One region of the Streptomyces sp. NPDC032161 genome, then DNA from elsewhere that is predicted to be linked to it. Evidence: riboswitches for the same ligand, from Rfam matches in the RefSeq annotation. Region 1 holds a riboswitch; each other region holds the start of a gene.

The links. Region 1 has a riboswitch for cyclic di-AMP ahead of AB0E67_RS21885 (C40 family peptidase). Riboswitches for the same ligand answer to the same signal wherever they lie in the genome.
Positions count from the first base shown of each region.
Region 2: it holds a riboswitch for cyclic di-AMP, as region 1 does, so the genes downstream of both, AB0E67_RS27775 (M23 family metallopeptidase) here and AB0E67_RS21885 (C40 family peptidase) in region 1, are expected to answer to the same signal.
Region 3: it holds a riboswitch for cyclic di-AMP, as region 1 does, so the genes downstream of both, AB0E67_RS26870 (transglycosylase family protein) here and AB0E67_RS21885 (C40 family peptidase) in region 1, are expected to answer to the same signal.

Region 1 covers NZ_JBEZVN010000012.1:107,728-115,041, forward strand. Annotated here, with positions in the region: partial or broken gene AB0E67_RS21865 (ISAzo13 family transposase) at 134-376, shown strand; gene AB0E67_RS21870 (hypothetical protein) at 536-796, shown strand; gene AB0E67_RS21875 (ATP-dependent Clp protease proteolytic subunit) at 1,024-1,659, shown strand; gene AB0E67_RS21880 (hypothetical protein) at 1,667-1,975, shown strand; cyclic di-AMP (ydaO/yuaA leader) riboswitch at 2,311-2,507, shown strand; gene AB0E67_RS21885 (C40 family peptidase) at 2,511-2,984, shown strand; gene AB0E67_RS21890 (ATP-binding protein) at 3,107-3,538, opposite strand; gene AB0E67_RS21895 (8-amino-7-oxononanoate synthase) at 3,836-4,978, opposite strand; gene bioB (biotin synthase BioB) at 5,121-6,344, shown strand; gene AB0E67_RS21905 (adenosylmethionine--8-amino-7-oxononanoate transaminase) at 6,337-7,314, shown strand, end outside.
Region 2 covers NZ_JBEZVN010000024.1:32,805-40,118, forward strand. Annotated here, with positions in the region: gene AB0E67_RS27760 (DNA topoisomerase IV subunit A) at 1-187, opposite strand, end outside; gene AB0E67_RS27765 (pitrilysin family protein) at 470-1,843, shown strand; gene AB0E67_RS27770 (pitrilysin family protein) at 1,870-3,252, shown strand; cyclic di-AMP (ydaO/yuaA leader) riboswitch at 3,646-3,815, shown strand; gene AB0E67_RS27775 (M23 family metallopeptidase) at 3,828-4,637, shown strand; gene AB0E67_RS27780 (HPr family phosphocarrier protein) at 4,911-5,192, opposite strand; gene AB0E67_RS27785 (GNAT family N-acetyltransferase) at 5,366-7,314, shown strand, end outside.
Region 3 covers NZ_JBEZVN010000022.1:43,011-50,324, forward strand. Annotated here, with positions in the region: gene AB0E67_RS26850 (Ppx/GppA phosphatase family protein) at 1-901, opposite strand, end outside; gene AB0E67_RS26855 (DUF501 domain-containing protein) at 1,020-1,553, opposite strand; gene AB0E67_RS26860 (septum formation initiator family protein) at 1,715-2,185, opposite strand; gene eno (phosphopyruvate hydratase) at 2,348-3,628, opposite strand; gene AB0E67_RS26870 (transglycosylase family protein) at 3,963-4,703, opposite strand; cyclic di-AMP (ydaO/yuaA leader) riboswitch at 4,706-4,877, opposite strand; gene AB0E67_RS26875 (transglycosylase family protein) at 5,181-6,206, opposite strand; gene AB0E67_RS26880 (cytochrome P450) at 6,324-7,314, opposite strand, start outside.

The DNA of each region.
Region 1 (7,314 bases):
GGCGCCGAACTCGCCCGCGCCCTCCTCGATACACACCCCACGCTCAGCACCGCCGTGATGGCCACAGTCACCGGAGCGCAGGTAGAAAACGCCGTCTCTATCCCTGACCGCCGCCGGCCGGCATCTCCTGGACCTGGACACCGACTGGCACGTCGTTTCATCCGGCTCGTCCATGAGAACCCTGGTTCTTGCCCGTATCGACCACGAAGGGGACATGGTCGCAGACCTGCTGCGTGAGGAAGGCTTCAGCCTGCAAGCCTGCGCCAGGACCATCGAGGGCGAGCAACACCCGGACCGGGATGCCCAGTTCCACTACATCAACGAGCGGGCCAGGCAGCACATGGACACCGACCAGCCAGTGATCAGCGTGGACACGGGCGGATCCAATGGCTGCCCCACCCGCCCAAGATTTCTTTGCGTAATAACGGACTCAGCTGCACGACCCGAACGGCGCCGTACCGCTGCGGGCGGCAGACAGGCGGCGGACGTTACCCAGGGCGGCTGCCTGTTCCCATAGCCTCGTGATCTCGTCGTATTGGGCGACGAACCGAGAGATGGCCGCGGTCTTGAACTCGGTGAACCCGGCGTCGACTTCATCCCGCTCGGTGGCCTGGTCCTTGAACTCGGCGACCTGGCCCTTGAGCCGTTCGATCTGCGCGGCCCGTGGGTCGACGCTCTCGCCGGCCTGCTGGAGAGCCGCAAGGCGCCGCTCGCACTCCTCGGCAAGGTGCTGGTAGCGCCCCTGGCCGGGTTGTGGCGTCCCGGTTCTTCTTGGGGTAGAAGCCGGTCCGGGTGACGCCGGACTCGAGGGCCAGGGTCTTGAGCAGGGTCGGGGACTGGCGCGGTGGCTTCCGCTCCGTTTCCAGCCCCCGCCGCTTCAAACCGTGCGCGCGGTTCCGGCACTGCCAGTGTTGCACTCGGGGTCTCCGCTTTCGAGTCTGTACGTCCTGTACATTTTTTACAGATGTGGACGCGAGCCCGGCCCGGAGCCGCGCGCATCCCGCGAGGAGAGGCAACGCCATGCTGTTCCGCCCCACCGCCCGACACGTGCTGCCCGAGTTCACCGAGCGCACGCCCCACGGGACCCGCACCCTCGACCCGTACTCCAAGCTGCTCGCCGAGCGGATCGTCCTGCTCGGCACCGAGGTCGACGACACCGCGGCCAGTGATCTGATCGCGCAGTTCATGTATCTGGAACACGCCGCCCCGGACCGGCCCGTCTCCCTCTACATCAACTCCCCCGGTGGCTCGTTCGCGGCCATGACCGCCGTCCACGACACGATGGAGTACCTCACCTGCGAGGTGGAGACGTACTGCCTGGGCCGGGCCGACGCCTGGGCCGCCGTCCTGCTCGCCGCGGGCGCCCCGGGGCGGCGGCACGTACTGCCGGGGGCGCGCGTCGTGATGCGCCAGCCCACGCTCGCCGAGCCCGTCCACGGCCGGCCGTCCGACCTGGAGATCGAGGCGCGGGAACTGGAACGGGTCCGCGAGGCGCTCGTCACCCTGCTGGCCCGTCACACGGGCCGCGACGCCGGGCGGATCGCCGAGGACATCGAGCGCGACCTCGTTCTCGACGCTGCGGGCGCCCGGGCCTACGGCCTGGTGGACCACGTCGTGGAGAGCCGGAAGACGTCGTTCCCGTCACCCGGCTCGCGGTGAGGACCTGATGCGCCCGTCCGATCCTCCTCCGCTGCCGGCGCTGACCCGTGCGGAGGGGGAGTTCATCGACTGCTACCTCGACGTCCTCGACCAGTTGGGCCGGATCAACCCTGCCCGCGGCAGCGACACCTACGGGGCACTGCGCGCCGCGCAGGCGCTGGCCTCGCGCGCCGGGGCGCTGCGGGACGCCCTGGCGCTGATGCACGAACGCGGCGAGGCGCGGATCCACGCCGGGACCCTGGCACGGGCGCTGCGCGCCCTGGACGGGGAACGCCGGTCCGGTCGCGTCACCCTGCCCCCCGTGCCACCCGGCTGATCGCTCGCCCGTGCGCTCCCGGTCGATCCCCCGTCAACTCCACCGCGCGACACGCCCGATGTGCGATCCGATTTTCCTACTCTTTTCAGAGTAGGAAACGCTGTTTTCAGAGAAATCTCGACTTGCGGCTTCCAGGTGGGCGGAGGGCGAAATCCGCCCTTCCGCCCCTGGTGCACGACCGGCGCGCACGCCCGGCGCAGCATCCAAATGCGTCAGCTGCACTCGAACAGTTCAGTCGTGAGGACTCTCACATATCATCGTTTCAGCTCGGAAATCCGGCTGTCGGTGAGTCAAGATCCCTGGGACGACAAGCCCCCGCCACCGCGGCGGGGCGGTCCGAGCGGACGCCGAGTCCTGCCGCCGCCCGGATGACTGGTCGACAGAAGTGGATCGGCAGGAGTGGAGGACCCGAGCACAACGGGTCGACCGGAACATCGGTCGTCCCTCGGGGTGAAGCCGCCGAGCGCGGCCGGGCAACTTCGCCAGCCCGAACCCGACAGGTCATCCTTCACAGGCGGCTGACGAAGGGTTGCGCATGACTGCGCAGGTTCATGTCCCGTCTCTGCTCGCCCGGGCCGGTACGGCCTCGGTTCTGACACTGGCCGCCGTCGGCGGCACCATGCTCGCCCCGGGCGCCGTCACGGAGGCCCAGGCGGCCACTCCGTCGCTCAAGGCGCTCAACGTCGCGGCATCGAAGAAGGGCTCGCCGTACAGGTGGGGCGCCACCGGCCCCCACCGCTTCGACTGCTCCGGGCTGACCGTCTACTCGTTCAAGAAGGCGGGCAAGAAGCTCCCCCGCACCGCCCAGCAGCAGTACAACAGGACCCGTCACGTCTCGGCCTCGCACCGCAAGCGCGGAGACCTGGTCTTCTTCCATTACGGCCGAAGCGTCTACCACGTCGGGATCTACGCCGGACACAACAAGATCTGGCACTCGCCGAGGACCGGCTCGGTGGTCCGGTTGGAGAAGATCTGGTCGAAGAGCGTCTACTACGGACGCGTCCGCTGACCCACGGTCTCGGGGACCGGAGCCACCGAACGGCTCCGGTCCGCAAGGCCGGGCACGGGCGGCACGACGGAAGCCGGTCGACCGGAGGGTCGGTGCAGAAGGTCGGTCGGTCCGAAGGGCGGTCAGTCCGGCGCGGAGACGTCCCAGGGGAGCTCGATCCATACCGTCTTGCCCCCGTCCGGGGTGGGCGTGACGGAGAGCCGACCACCGCACTCCTTGGCCAGCATCCGGATGATCACCATGCCCCGCCCGTTGTCCTGCTGGACGGCGGCGGGCAGCCGGCGGGGCCGGCGCGGATGACTGTCCGTCACTCCCAGGAGCAGCAGTTCCTCCCGCTCCAGTCTCAGATCGACGGTGAAGGCGGGCGACTGCCCGAAGGTGTGCTGGACGGCGTTGGTCGCGAGTTCCGAGACGACGAGCCGCAGGGCGTCCGCGAGTTCGGTGTCCGCGGCCAGGCCCCATTCGGTGAGCACCCGGGACACGTGTCCACGGGCCGCCGGGACCGAGACCGGCTCGCTCGGCAGAGTGATGCTTGCTTCCCGCTGGTCCGCCATGGCGAGCCACCCCTCTCCCACCCGGACCGACACGCGCCCGGTCCTGGTTGCGCTTCGCGCCAGATTGCCACTCGCCCCGCCGTCTGTGACGCCGATCCACCAAGATGTACGGATATCTGTCGCTCGATGTGGTGAACTCCGTCCCGGAAATCCGTACGTCTGCGCCACGCCGTCCGGTCGGTACGAATCACTCGGCAGGAGAGGGACGAGGCCCGCGTGTGCGGCGGCGTGGCAGGGACGGCGGAGGGCGAGGGGGGCCGGGAGCGTCCGTGATCCCCCGGCCGGCTCCGGGGCCCGTCAGCCGGCGGGGGCGGTGCGCCGTACGGTCTCCACCGCCGCCGCGATCTGCTCGTCGGTCAGGTCGGCGCGCGCGGTCAGCCGCAGCCGGGAGACGCCGTCCGGCACCGACGGCGGCCGGAAGCACCCGACCACGACCCCCTCCTCGCGGCAGTCCGCCGCCCAGCGCACCGCCGCGTCCGCCGACGGGGCCCGTACGGAGACCACGGCGGCGTCCGGACGCACGGCTGCCAGACCGGCCGCGGTCAGCCGCCCGTACAGCCCCGCGGCGACCTCGCGGACCCGCCCGGCGCGTTCCGGTTCCCGGCCCAGCAGGCGCAGGCCGGCGAGCGCGGCGCCCGCGGCGGCCGGCGCGAGGCCCGTGTCGAAGATGAACGTCCGGGCCGTGTTGACGAGGTGTTCGATCACCCGGGCGGGACCGAGGACCGCTCCGCCCTGACTGCCGAGGGACTTGGAGAGGGTGAGCGTGGCGACGACTCCCTGGTCGCCCGCGAGGCCCGCGGCTGCGAGCGCGCCCCGGCCGCCCTCCCCCAGCACCCCCAGGCCGTGCGCGTCGTCGACGAGCAACGCGGCCCCCTCCGACCGGCAGGCCGCGGCGAGCGCCGTCAGCGGCGCGGCGTCGCCGTCGACCGAGAAGACCGAGTCGGTGACAGCCAGCGCGCGCCCCTCGTGCGTCCGCAGGGCCTTGCGCACGGCGTCGGGGTCGGCGTGCGGGACGACGACGGTCCCGGCCCGGGACAACCGGCACCCGTCGACGATCGAGGCGTGGTTGCCCGCGTCGGAGACGATCAGCGCGTCGCGGCCGGTGAGGGCGGTGAGGGCGGCCAGATTGGCCGCGTACCCCGACGACAGCACCAGCGCCGCCTCGAACCCGCAGAATTCGGCCAGTTCGCGTTCGAGTTCGGCATGCAGATCGGTGGAGCCGGTGACAAGCCGTGAACCGGTCGCCCCGCCGCCCCAGCGGCGCGCGGCCTCGGCCGCCGCCCCGGTGACCTCGGGGTGCCGGGTGAGGCCCAGATAGTCGTTGCTCGCGAGATCCAGGGACACCGTCTCGGCGGGCCGCGGGCGGAGCGTACGGACGAGTCCGGCATCGGCGCGGCGGCGTGCCGCGTCGTCGATCCAGTCGAACGGGGCGTAGGACATGAGCGGTCCCTTTTGTAGGCAGTTCACAGACCCTAACCGTGGGAGCAGCGGGTCATGGTGTGGCAATACACACACCCTTCCCGGGGTGTGTTGTCCGGTTCCTCCTTGGCGGCGGGGCGGGCCATGGGACAGGATCAACGCCATGGACCTCCTGAACACGCTGGTGGACAAGGGGCTGCGGCGCGAGCTGCCGACCCGCGAAGAAGCCCTCGCCGTACTGGCGACCTCGGACGACGACCTGCTCGACGTGGTGGCCGCGGCCGGAAAGGTGCGCCGTCAGTGGTTCGGGCGGCGGGTGAAACTGAACTATCTGGTCAATCTCAAGTCCGGGCTCTGTCCCGAGGACTGCTCGTACTGCTCGCAGCGGCTCGGATCGAAGGCCGGAATCCTCAAATACACGTGGCTGAAACCGGACGAGGCGTCGAAGGCCGCCGCGGCCGGGGTGGCGGGGGGCGCCAAGCGGGTGTGTCTGGTGGCGAGCGGCCGCGGTCCGACGGACCGTGACGTCGACCGGGTGTCGGAGACCATCGAGGCGATCAAGGACCAGAACGAGGGCGTCGAGGTGTGCGCCTGCCTCGGGCTGCTCACCGACGGGCAGGCCGAGCGGCTGCGTTCGGCGGGCGCCGACGCGTACAACCACAACCTCAACACGTCCGAGGAAACGTACGGGGCCATCACCACCACCCACACCTACGCGGACCGGGTGGAGACCGTGCGGCAGGCGCAGGCCGCCGGTCTCTCGGCGTGCTCCGGGCTGATCGCGGGGATGGGCGAGAGCGACGCCGACCTGGTCGACGTGGTCTTCTCACTGCGCGAACTGGACCCGGACTCGGTGCCGGTGAACTTCCTGATCCCGTTCGAGGGAACCCCGCTGGCGAAGGAGTGGAACCTCACCCCGCAGCGGTGTCTGCGCATCCTGGCGATGGTCCGGTTCGTCTGCCCGGACGTGGAGGTGCGGCTCGCGGGCGGGCGCGAGGTGCATCTGCGCTCGTTGCAGCCGCTGGCCCTGCATCTGGTCAACTCGATCTTCCTGGGCGACTACCTCACCAGCGAGGGACAGGCCGGGCAGGCCGACCTGGACATGATCGCGGATGCCGGTTTCGAGGTGGAGGGCGCGGACACGTCGACGCTTCCCGCGCACCGCGCCGCGACGGGCGGCTGCGGCGGGCACGACGGGGGGTGTGCGCCGTGCGGTGACGCGCCCGCGCAAGCCGCCGATCGTGGTGACGCGCCCCCGCAAGCGGCCGGTTGTGGTGACGCGCCCGCCGAGGCCGTCACCGGTGGTGCCGACGCCCCGGCCGCACGCCCGGATCTGGTGGCGGTGCGGCGGCGCGGCGCGGGTACGGATCTCGCCCCCAATGCCTGAGTCCTTCTCCCCCGCCGAACTGCGGTCGCTGGACCGCGCCCACGTCTGGCATCCGTACGGCCCGATGCCGGGACGCCAGGATCCGCTCGTCGTGGAGTCCGCGTCCGGGGTACGGCTGCGGCTGGCCGAACCGGTCCACGGGCACCGCGAGTTGGTCGACGGCATGTCGTCGTGGTGGTCGGCGGTGCACGGCTACAACCACCCGGTGCTCAACGCGGCGGCACGCGGCCAGCTGGACCGGATGAGCCATGTGATGTTCGGGGGGCTCACCCACGAGCCCGCGGTCCGGCTGGCCGCCCGGCTGGTCGAGATCACCCCGGAGCCGCTGCGGCACGTCTTCCTCGCCGACTCGGGCTCGGTGTCGGTCGAGGTCGCGGTGAAGATGTGCCTGCAGTACTGGCGCTCGGTGGGGCGGCCCGCCAAGCAGCGGCTGCTGACCTGGCGCGGCGGGTATCACGGGGACACCTGGCAGCCGATGTCTGTGTGCGACCCCGAGGGCGGCATGCACGAGCTGTGGTCGGGCGTGCTGCCCCGGCAGGTCTTCGCGGACGCGCCGCCGGGCGGCTTCCACTCGGAACCGGACCCGGAGTACGCACGCCATCTGCGGGAACTGGTCGCGGAGCACGCGGACCGGCTGGCGGCGGTGATCGTGGAGCCGGTGGTGCAGGGCGCGGGCGGGATGCGCTTCCACTCCCCCGCCTACCTGAGGGTGCTCCGCGAGGCGTGCGACGCGCACGACGTCCTGCTGGTGTTCGACGAGATCGCCACGGGGTTCGGCCGTACGGGGACGTTGTTCGCGGCCGGTCACACGGGGGTCTCACCGGATGTCATGTGCGTGGGCAAGGCGTTGACCGGCGGATATCTGACGATGGCGGCGACGCTCTGCACCTCACGGGTCGCCGAGGGCATCTCGCGGGGCGAGGTGCCGGTGCTGGCGCACGGTCCCACGTTCATGGGCAATCCGCTGGCC
Region 2 (7,314 bases), on a different contig from region 1:
TCATCTGGTACACGATGCGTCGGTGCACCGGCTTCAGACCGTCACGGGCGTCGGGCAGGGCCCGTGAGTAGATCACCGAGTACGCGTACTCGAGGAAGGAGCCCTGCATTTCGTCGACGACGTCGATGTCGAGGATGTTCTCCTCGAAGTCGTCCGGCGGCGGGGTCTTCGTGCTGCGGCGGGCCATCGCTGCTGCGACTCCTTCACGGATTCTGTTCGGGCAACCTCAGGTTCTGACGCCGACCATTGTGGACCTCCGCACCGACAACGCGGACCTCGACCCGTCCCAACCGGCCCTCCCGACTCCGCCGGGAAGGGCCCCGGAGCGATGAAAGGGGCGCGTGCGCCGGGTGGTGCGCCCCTCTTTCACGCGAACTTCCGCGGTATGGGAACTTCGCCAGGTGTCGTTGCGCTTGCTTACAGTGGCAGGTCACGCAGAAAAACCAGTAACGCGATCGAAGGGACGTACATGCCCATGGGTCACACGGCCACAGCCCAGGCCGGTTCCGGCGGCTTGACAGCGACCGAGCACCGCCTGGCCAACGGCCTGCGCGTGGTGCTCTCCGAGGACCATCTGACCCCGGTCGCCGCGGTCTGCCTCTGGTACGACGTCGGATCGCGCCACGAGGTCGAGGGACGCACCGGTCTGGCTCACCTCTTCGAGCACCTGATGTTCCAGGGCTCAGGTCAGGTGAAGGGGAACGGACACTTCGAGCTGGTGCAGGGCGCCGGCGGTTCGCTCAACGGCACCACCAGCTTCGAGCGCACCAACTACTTCGAGACGATGCCCGCGCACCAGCTGGAGCTGGCCCTCTGGCTGGAGGCGGACCGGATGGGCTCGCTCCTCGCCGCGCTCGACGAGGAGTCGATGGAGAACCAGCGCGACGTCGTCAAGAACGAGCGCCGCCAGCGCTACGACAACGTCCCCTACGGCACGGCGTTCGAGCGGCTGACGGCGCTCGCCTACCCCGAGGGACACCCGTACCACCACACCCCGATCGGCTCGATGGCGGACCTGGACGCCGCGACGCTGGAGGACGCGCGCACCTTCTTCCGTACGTACTACGCGCCGAACAACGCGGTGCTGTCGGTCGTCGGCGACATCGACCCCGAGCAGACGCTCGCCTGGATCGAGAAGTACTTCGGCTCCATCCCCGCCCACGACGGGAAGCGGCCCCCGCGCGACGGCACGCTGCCCGACGTCATCGGCGAGCAGCTGCGCGAGGAGGTGCGCGAGGAGGTCCCGGCGCGGGCGCTGATGGCCGCCTACCGGCTCCCGCACGACGGCACCCGCGAGTGCGACGCGGCGGACCTCGCGCTGACCGTGCTCGGTGGCGGGGAGTCGTCGCGGCTGCACAATCGCCTGGTCCGCCGTGACCGGACGGCCGTGGCGGCCGGATTCGGGCTGCTGCGGCTGGCGGGCGCCCCGTCGCTCGGCTGGCTGGACGTCAAGACCTCCGGTGGTGTCGAGGTGCCGCGGATCGAGGCGGCGGTCGACGAGGAGCTGGCCCGGTTCGCCGCAGAGGGTCCGACGCCCGAGGAAATGGAGCGCGCCCAGGCCCAGTTGGAGCGCGAGTGGCTGGACCGGCTCGGTACGGTCGCGGGCCGCGCCGACGAACTGTGCCGGTTCGCCGTGCTGTTCGACGACCCCCAGCTCGCCCTGACCGCGGTGCAGCGGGTTCTGGACGTGACGGCGGAGGAGGTCCAGGCGGTCGCCAAGGCCCGGTTGCGGCCCGACAACCGGGCGGTGCTGGTCTACGAACCGGTCGAACCGGCCGATTCCGCGGACGCCGCGGACACCGACGAGACCGACGCCGACGCGCACGAAGGAGCGGACAAGTGACCGACGCCGCCGCGACTGGAGTTTCGATGCAGTTCCACCCCCAGCCGGCCCCCGGGGTCGCACGCCCTTGGGCTTTCCCCGCGCCGGAGCGCGGTTCGCTGCCCAACGGCCTGACGGTGCTGCGCTGCCACCGCCCCGGCCAGCAGGTGGTGGCGGTCGAGATCGTCCTCGACGCCCCGCTGGACGCCGAGCCGGAGGGCCTGGACGGCGTGGCCACGATCATGGCGCGGGCCCTGTCCGAGGGCACCGACAAGCACACCGCCGAGGAGTTCGCCGCCGAGCTGGAGCGCTGCGGTGCCACGCTCGACGCGCACGCCGACCACCCTGGCCTGCGGGTCTCCCTGGAGGTCCCGGCCTCCCGGCTGGCCAAGGCGCTCGGACTGGTCGCCGAGGCACTGCGGGCCCCCGCCTTCGCCGAGAGCGAGATCGAACGGCTGGTGCGCAACCGGCTCGACGAGATCCCGCACGAGCAGGCCAACCCGGCGCGCCGCGCCGCCAAGCAGCTCTCCAAGGAGCTCTTCCCGGCCGCGTCGCGGATGTCCCGGCCGCGCCAGGGCACCGAGGAGACGGTGGAGCGGATCGACGCGGGGGCGGTGCGCGCCTTCTTCGAGGCCCATGTCCGGCCGTCCGCGGCGACCGCCGTGGTCGTCGGCGACCTGACCGGCATCGACCTGGAGGCCCTGCTCGCCGAGACGCTCGGCGACTGGTCGGGCGACACCGTCGAGCCGCGCCCCGCCCCGCCGATCACCGCCGACGACACCGGTCGCGTGGTCATCGTGGACCGTCCGGGCGCGGTGCAGACGCAGCTGCTGATCGGCCGGATCGGACCGGACCGGCACGACAGCGTGTGGCCCGCCCAGGTGCTCGGCACGTACTGCCTGGGCGGCACGCTCACCTCCCGGCTGGACCGGGTGCTGCGCGAGGAGAAGGGCTACACCTACGGTGTCCGCGCCTTCGCCCAGGTGCTGCGGTCGTCGGCCCCGGACTCGGTCACGGGCGCGACCGGCGCCGCCATGCTCGCGATCAGCGGATCGGTGGACACGGAGTCGACCGGACCGGCGCTGGAGGACCTGTGGACGGTGCTGCGGACGCTGGCGGCCGAGGGGCTCACCGACGAGGAGCGCGAGACCGCGGTGCAGAATCTCGTGGGTGTCGCGCCGTTGAAGTTCGAGACGGCTGCCTCCGTGGCGGGCACGCTGGCCGACCAGGTCGAGCAGCACCTCCCGGACGACTTCCAGGCCCACCTGTACGCCCGGCTCGCGGCGGCCGGCACGGTCGAGGCGACCGCGGCCGTGGTCAGCGCCTTCCCGGGCGACCGTCTGGTGACGATCCTCGTCGGCGACGCGTCCCGGATCGAGGAGCCGGTCCGGGCGCTGGGCATCGGTGAGGTGTCGGTGGTCGCCGGCTGAGCGGTACGCCGTCACGGTCCCGGCGGCCTTCCCGGGCGGAGACGCCGGGGACCGTCCCGGACCCCTGACGTCCCCGCCCGCCGGTCCGACGGCCGGGCGTCCGATGCCCTGTTCCCGTACGGGGCAGGTGCCGGAGGACAGCCGCGGGCCGGGCCGTTTTGGGTGCCGAACGGGTGCGGCCCGGTCGGTCCGACGGCCGGGCGCGTGGGCGTGGAAGGCCCCTGTGAGCGATGTCTCGCCGGGGTCTTCCCCATGGTGGGTTCCGGTCGCCGGGTTGCCCGTACGTCCTGTGGCATGCGCTACAAAACGGCTTGTCCGTTTGGCGAACGAACGTGCTCGCGCTTAGCGTCGACCGGGCTGCCGGCCACTCGTATGTCGCGACCGCGACGCACCGGACAGCCATCGCCGAGTCCCCGCCGGGCGTGAGCCCTGGGGAGCCGGGGACCCAATGAAGTCCCTGGGGTGAATCGGAAGCCTGAGCCTCGGTGAGGCCGGGGCCTCCGTAGGAGACCTTCCTGCTCCGAACCCGTCAGCTAACCCGGTAGGCGAGAGGGAAGGAAAGGATCAGCCACTTCATGGCGTTCACCCGTGCCACCGGGAAGCATCGTGCCCCCGGCCGACTGACGCGCGGCAGCGCGAGGATCGCCGGCGTCGCGGCGCTGGCCACCACCGGCGTCATCGGAGGCGCCGCCTCCCCGGCCCTCGCCGCGGACGCCGAGACCTCCGCGGTCGGCGAGACCGGCCTGAACCAGGTCATCGCCATCCAGGACGTCATCGCCGACCGGATCGACGCCCAGGCCGACGCGCAGCAGCACCGGGCCGACCTCATCGCCGAGGCGAAGGAGGCGGCCCAGCGGAAGGCCGAGGCCGAGAAGCGCGCCCGGGCCGAGGCGAAGGCCAGGGCCGAGGCGAAGCGTGCCGCCGAGGCGCGGGCCGAGAAGGCGCGTGCCGCCCGCTCCGCCGAGCGCACCCGGCTGGGCCTCTTCCAGCTCCCGGTCGCCGGTTCCTACGTCACCACCGGCTACAAGTCCAGCGGTTCGCTCTGGTCCTCCGGCAGCCACTCGGGCATCGACTTCCACGCCGCGTCGGGCAGCTCCGTCGTCGCCGTCGGCGCCGGTACGGTCGTCGAGGCCGGCTGGGGCGGTGCGTACGGCAACAACATCGTGCTGCGCATGACGGACGGCACGTACACGCAGTACGGGCACCTCTCGTCGATCGGTGTCCGTGTCGGCCAGAGCGTCGGCGGGGGCCAGCAGATCGGCCTCTCCGGCTCGACCGGCAACTCCACCGGACCGCACCTCCACTTCGAGGCCCGGACCACGCCCTCCTACGGATCCGACATGGACCCCGTCGCCTATCTGCGTGCCCACGGCGTCTCCCTCTGACCGACAGCCGACCCGCGAACCGCCTCCCGAAGGCCCCGGCGTACCCCGGGGCCTTCGGCATGTCCGGGTCGCCCCGTCAGCAGGACCCGCCCCTTGCGCGACCGTCCCGGATCCCGGGAAGAGGCGCCCGGGATCCGGGAAGGAATCCCGGGGCCGGAAGACGAAGGAGCCGCGGTGCCGGTGGGCGGCACCGCGGCTCCGCCGGCGGGAATCGGTCCCGTGCCGGACCCCGGAAGTCCCGGGAGCGGGAATCCCGGAGATCCGGAACGTGGCTCAGACGGTCTCCGGGAGTTCGTCGAGCCCCTCCGCGACCAGCTTCGCCAGGCGGTCCAGGGCGGCCTCGGCGTCGTCCGCCTCGGACGCGAGCACGATCTCCTCGCCGCCCTGCGCGCCGAGCCCGAGCACCGCGAGCATGGAGGCGGCGTTCACCGGGGTGCCGTCGGCCTTGGAGATCGTCACGGGGATGCCGGACGCCGTGGCGGCGCGGACGAATATGGAAGCGGGGCGGGCGTGCAGGCCCTCGGCCCAGCCGACGTTGACGCGGCGCTCAGCCATGGTTCTGCCCTTCATGAATCAATAGTTGTCTAGACCACTCTCTCATGTGGTGCGCGGTGCTCCGGCCGACCCGCGCCACACCCACGAGCGGTGCCGCAACGCCGTTCGGCCCCCCTCAGACTGCCCCGGCCCCGGCGGCTACGCGAGTGGTGGACGAGCCGTAGTCTGTGCCCATGCAGTCCTCGACGGAGCAGAGTCCGCGTCACGTCTATCCCGACCACTGGGAAGCGGACGTGGTCCTCCGTGACGGAGGCACCGCGCGGATCAGGCCCATCACCACGGACGACGCCGAACGCCTGGTCAGTTTCTACGAGCAGGTCTCCGACGAGTCGAAGTACTACCGCTTCTTCGCCCCGTACCCCCGGCTGTCCGCCAGGGACGTGCACCGCTTCACCCATCACGATTACGTCGACCGGGTGGGGCTCGCGGTCACGGTCGGCGGCGAGTTCATCGCGACCGTCCGTTACGACCGGATCGACGGACGGGGCAGGCCAGCCTCCGCGCCCGCGGACGAGGCGGAGGTCGCCTTCCTGGTCCAGGACGCGCACCAGGGCCGGGGAGTGGCGTCGGCACTGCTGGAGCACATCGCCGCGGTGGCCCGCGAGCGCGGCATCCGCCGCTTCGTCGCCGAGGTGCTCCCCGCCAACACCAAAATGATCAAGGTGTTCCGGGACGCCGGCTACACCCAGCGGCGGAGCTTCGAGGAAGGCTCCGTCCACCTCACCCTGGACCTCGAACCGACGGCCGAGTCCCTCGCCGTCCAGCGCGGCCGTGAGCAGCGGGCCGAGGCGCGCTCCGTACAACGGTTGCTCGCCCCCGGGTCCGTGGCCGTCATCGGGGTCGGCCGGACGCCCGGCGGTGTCGGCCGCACGGTCCTGCGCAACCTCCTCGCGGCCGGATTCACCGGCCGTACGTATGCCGTGAATCGTTCCTTCGCCGCCGACCGGGACACCATCGACGGCGTCCCCGCCCACCGCCGCGTCGGCGAGATCGGCGAACCGGTGGACCTCGCGGTCGTCGCCGTCCCCGCCGAGCGGGTACCGGAGGCCGTGGCCGACTGCGGCGAGCACGGCGTCCAGGGTCTCGTCGTCCTCTCCGCCGGATACGCCGAGTGGGGTGCCGAGGGCAGGGACCGGCAGCGCGAACTCGTCCGCCAGGCACGCTCGTACGGGATGCGGATCATCGGTCCGAACGCCTTCGGCGTCATCAACAACGCCGAGGCCGTCCGGCTGAACGCCTCCCTCGCCCCCGAGCCGCCCGAGCGGGGCCGTATCGGTCTGTTCACCCAGTCCGGGGCGATCGGCATCGCCCTGCTCTCCCGGCTCTACCGGCAGGGTGCGGGGCTCTCCACCTTCATCTCCGCGGGCAACCGGGCCGACATCTCGGGCAACGACTTCCTGCAGTACTGGTACGAGGACCCGGACACCGACGTCGCCCTGCTCTACCTCGAATCGTTCGGCAATCCGCGCAAGTTCATGCGGCTCGCCCGGCGCACCGCGGCCGTGAAGCCCGTGGTCGTGGTGAAGGGGGCCCGGCACACCGGCGCCACCCCGCCCGGCCACGCCGTACCCGTCAGCCGGATCCCGGACGCGACGGTCTCCGCCCTCATGCGGCAGGCGGGCGTGATCCGCGTCGACACGGTGACGGAGGTGGTCGACGTGGGTCTCCTCCTCGCGGACCAGCCGCTCCCGGCGGGCCCCCGGGTCGCGATCCTCGGCAACTCCGAGTCGCTCGGCCTGCTCACCTACGACGCCTGCCTGACCGAGGGTCTGCGTCCGCGGCCGCCCCTCGACCTCACCACCGCCGCGACGCCGCAGGACTTCCGGGACGCCCTGACCGAGGCCCTCGCCGACGACGACTGCGACTCGGTGATCGTCACGGCGATCCCCTGGGTGGGCGAGGACGGCGAGGCGGAGAACGGCGGCGGGGAGGTCCTGGCGACCGCGCTCCGCGCGGCGGCGGCCACCGGTCCCGCCAAGCCCGTGGCCGTCGTCCACGTGGAGATCGGCGGGCTGGCGGAGGCCCTGTCCGTGGCCAGCGGCACGGCCGCGCCGCGCCCGGCGAAGCCGTCCTCCACGGCCAGCGAGCCCGCGGACGCCCGGCCCGGGACCGCACGGCCCGC
Region 3 (7,314 bases), on a different contig from region 1:
CGCTGACGACGACCTCGCGCACCCCGGCCCGCCGCATCACGGCGAGCAGGATCAGCGCCCCGGAGGTGATCACGTCGACCCGCCCCGGGTGCATGGCGCCGATCGCCGCGCGCTCGGCGTGCGTGGAGGCGGCGAGGCGCGCGGTGATCGCCTCGACCTGTTCCAGGGAGATCCGGGAGTGGTGGATCGCCTCGGAGTCGTACGTGTCGAGTCCGAGGGCGATCGCGGCGACCGTGGTGACCGTCCCGGCCAGGCCGACGAGGGTGGCGGCCCCGGTGAGCGGGACGGTCTCCTCGGCGAGGTCCAGGGCCGCTTCGACATCGGCGCTGATCGCGGCGATCTGACCGGGGGTCGGCGGATCGGTCACGACGCCGTCGTGCACGAGGTGGCGCTCGGTCATGCGGACACAGCCCATGTCGACGGAGCGCGCCGCCCGCACGTGGTCGTCTCCGACGACGAACTCGGTGGAGCCGCCGCCGATGTCCACGACGAGGTACGGCTTGGCGAGGTGGTCGCGGCCCACGAGCTCCTTGGTGGCGCCGGTGAAGGAGAACTCCGCCTCCTGGTCACCACTGATCACCTCGGGCTCGACACCCAGGATGTCCAGCACACCGCGGACGAACTCGTCGCGGTTCTCCGCGTCCCGGGAGGCGGAGGTGGCGACGAAACGGATCCGCCGCGCCCCGTGCTTCTCGATCACCTCCGCGTACCGGCGGCAGGCGTCGAACGTCCGCTCCAGCGCCTCCGGGGCGAGCCGGCCGGTGCGGTCGACGCCCTGGCCGAGGCGGACGATCTCCATCCGGCGGTCGAGCTCGACGAACTCGCCGGTGGACGGGTCGGCGTCGGCGACGAGCAGACGGATGGAGTTGGTACCGCAGTCGATCGCGGCCACGCGGGTCATGGGTGCTCCTGTGGAGAGTCGGGCCCCGCCGGGGGACGAGGTCCGGGGCACGGCCCTCGTGACGGCCCCGGCGGCGGCCGAGGGGCGCGGGTCGGGGGCGGAGCCCCCGTGGGAACGGTCAGCCCTCGTCGTCGGGGGCGCAGGGCGTCACGCACGGCCCCTTGCGCCACCACTCCGGCAGCATCGCGATCGCCTCGTCGCCCAGCGGGTTCACACCGGGGCCCGCCGCCAGCGAGTGCGCGACCAGCACGTGCAGGCACTTCACCCGGTCCGGCATGCCGCCCGCGCTGGGGAAGCCCTCCAGCACCTCGATGGCGTCGCGCCGGGCGATGTAGTCCTCGTGCGCGGCCCGGTAGGCGGCGGCCAGCTCGGGGTCGGTGCCGAGGCGCTCGGTCATCTCCTTCATGACCCCGTTCGCCTCCAGCGTGCCGATCGCGGACGCGGCGCGCGGGCACGTCAGGTAGTACGTCGTCGGGAACGGCGTGCCGTCCTCCAGCCGGGGCTGCGTCTCGACCACGTCCGGGTTGCCGCACGGGCAGCGGTGCGCGATCGTGCGCAGCCCGCGCGGCGGGCGGCCCAGCTGCTGCTGGAACGCGGCGATGTCCGCCTCGGTGGGCTCGGTGGGCTCGGTCTGCGGAGGGGGGGTTTCCATGCCTGCCTAGGTTCTGGGGTTCTGACGGTTCGGAGGGGGCCGCGGGGATCCGTGGGCCCTAAGGACGAAGGTCCGAGGGACCGGAAGTCCGGGGGTCTGGGCGTCTGCGGGGCTGGAAGTCCGAGGGGCCGGCCTTCCCGGGCACGGGCGGACGGACGCGGTCAGCCGCGGTCGGCGCTGTCGACCCCGTCCCAGAGGTTCGCGTGCCACGGCCGGCCGGACCCGTCCGTCTCACCGTCGCGTTCCTTGGCCGCGTCCGGGTCGATCACCGTGTAGCCCGTCTCCCCGGGAAGAAGATAGTGCAGATGCTTGCGAGCCAGCTGCCTGACGTACGCGTCGTCCTGGAGCCGCGCCTTCTCGTCGCGCAGCTCCTCGGTACGGGCCCGGGCCTCCCGCGCCAGCCGCTCCTGGTCGGCGATCTCGTCCTGCTGCGACACGTACTGCCGTATCGGGTACGCGAGCGCGACCACGAGGGAGCAGACGACGAGGGCCAGAAAGGCGGCCCGGCCGGTGAGCCGGGAGCGGCGGTCCTGGCGACGGGTCTGCGACCGGTAGACACGGGCCGCGGTCTGCTCGCCCAGCAGTCGCAGCCGGGTCGCGGTGGAGAACCGGTCCCGGTCCTTCGCGGCCATGTCTCCGCCTCCCCTTCACACACGTCCGTCCCCGCACACGGTACGGGACCGCGTGCGGGGACGGACGGAGGCCGGAGCCTTCGGGCCCCTGCGGGCCGGGGCCGGCCGTGGGGCCCGAAGGGCCGGTCCGCGGGGGATCGGCCCCCACGGCGTCCTCGGTGCTCAGCCCTTGAAACGGGGGAACGCCGAGCGGCCGGCGTACACCGCGGCGTCGTCGAGGATCTCCTCGATGCGCAGCAGCTGGTTGTACTTGGCGACGCGGTCGGATCGGGCCGGGGCGCCGGTCTTGATCTGACCGCAGTTCACCGCGACGGCGAGGTCGGCGATGGTGACGTCCTCGGTCTCGCCGGAACGGTGCGACATCATGCACTTGAAGCCGTTGCGCTGGGCGAGCTCGACGGCGTCCAGGGTCTCGGTCAGCGAACCGATCTGGTTGACCTTGACGAGCAGCGCGTTGGCGGTGCCCTCCTCGATGCCGCGGGCCAGGCGCTCCGGGTTGGTGACGAACAGGTCGTCACCGACGATCTGCACCTTGCTGCCGAGCTTGTCGGTGATGATCTTCCAGCCGGCCCAGTCGTCCTCGTACAGCGGGTCCTCGATGGAGACCAGCGGGTACGCGGAGACGAGCTCCTCGTAGTACTCGGTCATCTCCGCGGCCGAGCGGGACTTGCCCTCGAACTCGTACGTGCCGTCCTTGTAGAACTCGGACGCGGCGACGTCGAGCGCGAGCGCGATGTCCTTGCCCGGGACGTAGCCGGCTTCCTTGACGGCCTCGATGATGAGGTCGAGGGCGGCACGGTTCGACTCCAGGTTCGGCGCGAAGCCGCCCTCGTCGCCGAGGCCGGTCGACAGGCCCTTGCTCTTCAGGACCTTCTTCAGCGTGTGATAGACCTCGGCGCCCCAGCGCAGGGCCTCGGAGAAGGACTCGGCGCCGATCGGGGCGATCATGAACTCCTGGATGTCCACGTTGGAGTCGGCGTGCGACCCACCGTTGAGGATGTTCATCATCGGGACGGGCAGCAGGTGCGCGTTCGGACCGCCGAGGTAGCGGAACAGCGGCAGGTCCGACGCCTCGGAGGCGGCGTGCGCGACGGCCAGCGAGACACCGAGGATGGCGTTGGCGCCGAGCGAGCCCTTGTTCTCGGTGGCGTCCAGGTCGAACATCGCCTGGTCGATCAGCCGCTGCTCGGTCGCGTCGTAGCCGACGAGCTCCGGGCCGATCTGCTCGATGACGGCGAGCACGGCCTTCTCCACACCCTTGCCCTGGTAGCGGTTGGGGTCGCCGTCGCGAAGCTCAATGGCCTCGAAGGCACCGGTGGAGGCGCCGGACGGCACGGCAGCACGACCCGTGCTGCCGTCGTCGAGGCCGACCTCGACCTCGACCGTGGGGTTCCCCCGGGAGTCGAGGATTTCCCGGGCTACGACGACGTCGATGGACGGCACGAGGCATCTCCTTCTGGGATATGACACTGGTTCTGCAGGGTCACTTTGGCCTTGCGACAAGAGCCTAACCGGCCCCGCCCGCTCAGCCCGACGACCGCCCGCCCCCTGGGACGAAAAAGGACCCGGGAGTGCACGATCCCGGGCAAATGGCCAGAATATTACGGATCAGTAACTACAACAGTTGAACGAACTGCGCCGCACACGAGCGGCGCACGCCCGGGTGCGGGACGCGCGGTGCCGCGTCGGCGCGCGGCACGCGCTCCGAGCAGACGCCCCGGCCCGGCGCGCGGGGGGAGCGCGCCGGGCCGGGCATCCGGAGAGGAGAGGGACCGGACTACTTCGTCAGGTGCAGCTGCTGACCCGGGTAGATCAGGTCGGCGTTCTCGACGATGTCCTTGTTCAGCTCGAACAGCCGCTGCCAGCCGCCCTCGACGCCGTGGGCGGCGGCGATCTTGCTGAGGGAGTCGCCGGAGACGACCTTGTACTCGCCGTCGCCCTTCTTGACCTTCTTGCCGGTCGGGGTGGTGACGGTCTTCTTCGACTCGGTCCGCGGGGCGGCGGGACGGTCGGAGCGGGAGGCGGGGGCCTCGGCGCGCTCGACCTGCTTCGGCTGGGCCTGCTGCTTGGGGGCCGTCTGGGTGCTCTGCTTCTTGGCGGCACCGGAACTCTTCGAGGAGGTGTCGACGCCCGGGTCGACGCCGTCGTTGCGCAGGTTGCCGGCGGAGGCGCAGCCCCAGGCACCCGGACCCTGCATGTCGAGGAGCCGCTCGGCGGTGGCGATCTGCTGGGCCTTGGTGGCCAGGTCGGCGCGCGGCGCGTACTTCAGACCGCCGGCGGCGGCCCAGCTGGACTGCGAGAACTGCAGACCGCCGTAGTAGCCGTTGCCGGTGTTGATGGACCAGTTGCCCCCGGACTCGCACTGGGCGACGGCGTCCCAGGTGGCGACGGAGGCGGCGGAAGCGCCGGTCGCGCCCAGCAGCGGGACGGCGACGGCGGAGCCGGCGACTCCGGCGAGCGTGGCGACACGGACGGCCTTGGACGGGCGGCGGTGCTTGCCCTTGCCGGAAAACAGCATGGAAGTCTCCTCACCGACGCCTACGAGGTGAGCTGTCGGGTTCGGGCCGAGTGAGTTGCCCGGTCGCACGTCCTAGCACGCGACTTCACCCCAAGTCGGTCCTGATGCGTCTCGCGACGATCGGGGCCGACGCCTACCTGGGTCCCCCGCTCCTGCCTACGGCGCTTGAACGCGTCTGTTCCCTCCGACCGACGGCAGGATTCGGCGTGACGGTCGGCGGGGCCCGCGGTGCGAGCGGTTCCGACCGTAAACACATATAAGCCCCATATTCAAAGAAGGACACATCGGGCAATCGTCTCTTACTTGCATCTGAGGAACCGTAGTTTTCGCAGGTGGGACGCGATACGGACGGGACCTCCGGGCCCAACACGCCAATTGACGCAAAGAGATCCATGTCTCACTCGCATGCAAGCCGACAAGAGCCTCCGATAGCATCCCGGCTCCTGAGGCCCCGTCAGCCGGCCACCGGGTCCGGCCTCAACGGGCCTCCGCGTCGACATCGAGGCTCTGGCCAGGAAGGATGAGGTCCGGATCGGAGCCCACGACCTCCTTGTTGGCCTCATAGAGCGCGGACCAGCCACCGGGGACGTTCCGCTCGTCGGCAATCGTCCAGAGATTGTCACCGGGACGGACGGTGTACGTGTCGTCGGCGACCGGGGAGGCCGCGTCGCGCCCCCCGCCGTCGCGCGAGGCGTGACGACCCGACTCGCGGCCGACGTCCCCGTCGGCACCCCACCCCTCCTCGGCGGCCGGTGAGCCACGATGCTTGCCGCCCGAACCGTCCGACGCTCCAGATCCTTCCGAGTCCCCGGGCGGCCCTGACGGAGCGACAGAAGCGCCCGAATCGCCCATATCAACCGATTCAGGCAAACGGTGCGCATTGTCGGATGAAGTGGCGGAACCGGTGGGCGAGGGCGTGACATCGGACCCGGTTCCGGCGTCCGGCTTCCCGGCACGGCCCGAAGGCGTGACGTCCTCGTCGGACGGGGACTCCGACGACTTGTCAGCCGGCTTCGCGCCCTTCTCCGCCCCGGTGCCGCCCGTCTTCTTCGCATCCTCCTCCGCCCCGGAGCCGCCCGCGGGCTTCTCCGAGGAGGTCTCCCCCGGGTCGACCCCTGGCAGCTCCCCACCCGTCGCGAGGCCAGAGAGGGGCGCACAGCTCGGCCACGCCTGCGGACCCCGGTCGCCCAGGATCTTCTCGGCCACCGCGATCTGCTGGGCGCGGCTGGCGAGGTCGGCGCGCGGGGCGTACGCCTCACCGCCGTACGCCTTCCAGACCTCCGGGGTGAGCTGAAGGCCGCCGTAGGAGCCGTTGCCGAAATCGGCGCTCCAGGAGCCGCCGCTCTCGCACTCGGCGACCCGGTCCCAGGTCGCCGAGTCGGCCGCCTGCGCGGCGCCCGCGCCGAGCAGCGGGATGGCGATGGCGGATCCGGTCACGCCCGCCGCGACGACGATGGCGGGTGCCTGACGAGGGCGACGGTGTCTGCCGTTCGCGGAGCCCATGAGGTTGCCTTCCGTGTGACGGACGAGTTCGGTCGAGCGACCCGGTGGGGTCGAACGGTGAACCTAACCGGACTCGAACGCGTGTCACAAGTCGATGCAGCGCCGATCACGCGCACATCACAGATGTGACGTAGCGTCAGAAACGGGTCGGGCGGGCCGGGGTCCGAACTCCACGGGAAGCGTGCGCAGTCCGCGCATGATGAGCCCGCCGCGCCACCGCAGATCGGCGGGCTCCACCGCGAGCCGCAGGTCGGGAAGGCGCCTGAGCAGCGTGGCGAGCGCGGTCTGTCCCTCCAGCCGGGCGAGCGGCGCGCCGAGGCAGTAGTGGATGCCGTGCCCGTATCCGAGGTGCTGATTGTCACGTCGGGCGAGGTCGAGCGTGTCGGGGTCCTCGAAGCGCGCCGGGTCGCGGTCGGCGGCGGCGAGCACGACCAGGACGGGGTCGCCGACCGCGATGTCCCGGCCGCCGAGCGTCAGCGGCTCGGTGGCGAACCGCCAGGTCGCCAGTTCCACCGGGCCGTCGTACCGCAGCAGTTCCTCGATCCCGGTCTCCAGCAGCCCGTTCTCCCCCGCGTCGAGGGAGCGTCGCAGCCGTTCGCGCTGGGCGGGATTGCGCAGCAGCGCGTACATCCCGTTCCCGATCAGGTTGACGGTCGTCTCGAAACCGGCGAAGAGCAGGATGAAGGCCATGGCCGCGGCCTCGTTCTCGGTGAGGTGCTCGCCGTGGTCGCTGGCCCGGATCAGCCCGGAGATCAGGTCGTCCCCGGGGTTCTCCCGCTTGCGGTGGATGAGTTCGGCGAGATAGCCGCGCATCTTCTTCACCGACCGGGCGACGCCGCCGCGCGGGCCGCCGCCGTGCCGGATCATCATGCCCGCCCAGTCCCGGAAGTCGTCCTGGTCCTCGCGCGGGACGCCGAGCAGGTCGCAGATCGCGTAGATGGGGAGCGGGAAGGCGAAGTCGTGGATGAGGTCCGCCCGGCCCTCGGCGGCGAAGCGGTCGATGAGCCCGTCCGTCAGCTCCTGCACGCGCGGCGCGAACGCGGCGACCCGGCGTGGGGTGAACGCCTTGGAGACCAGTCGGCGCAGCCGGGTGTGGTCGGGCGGGTCG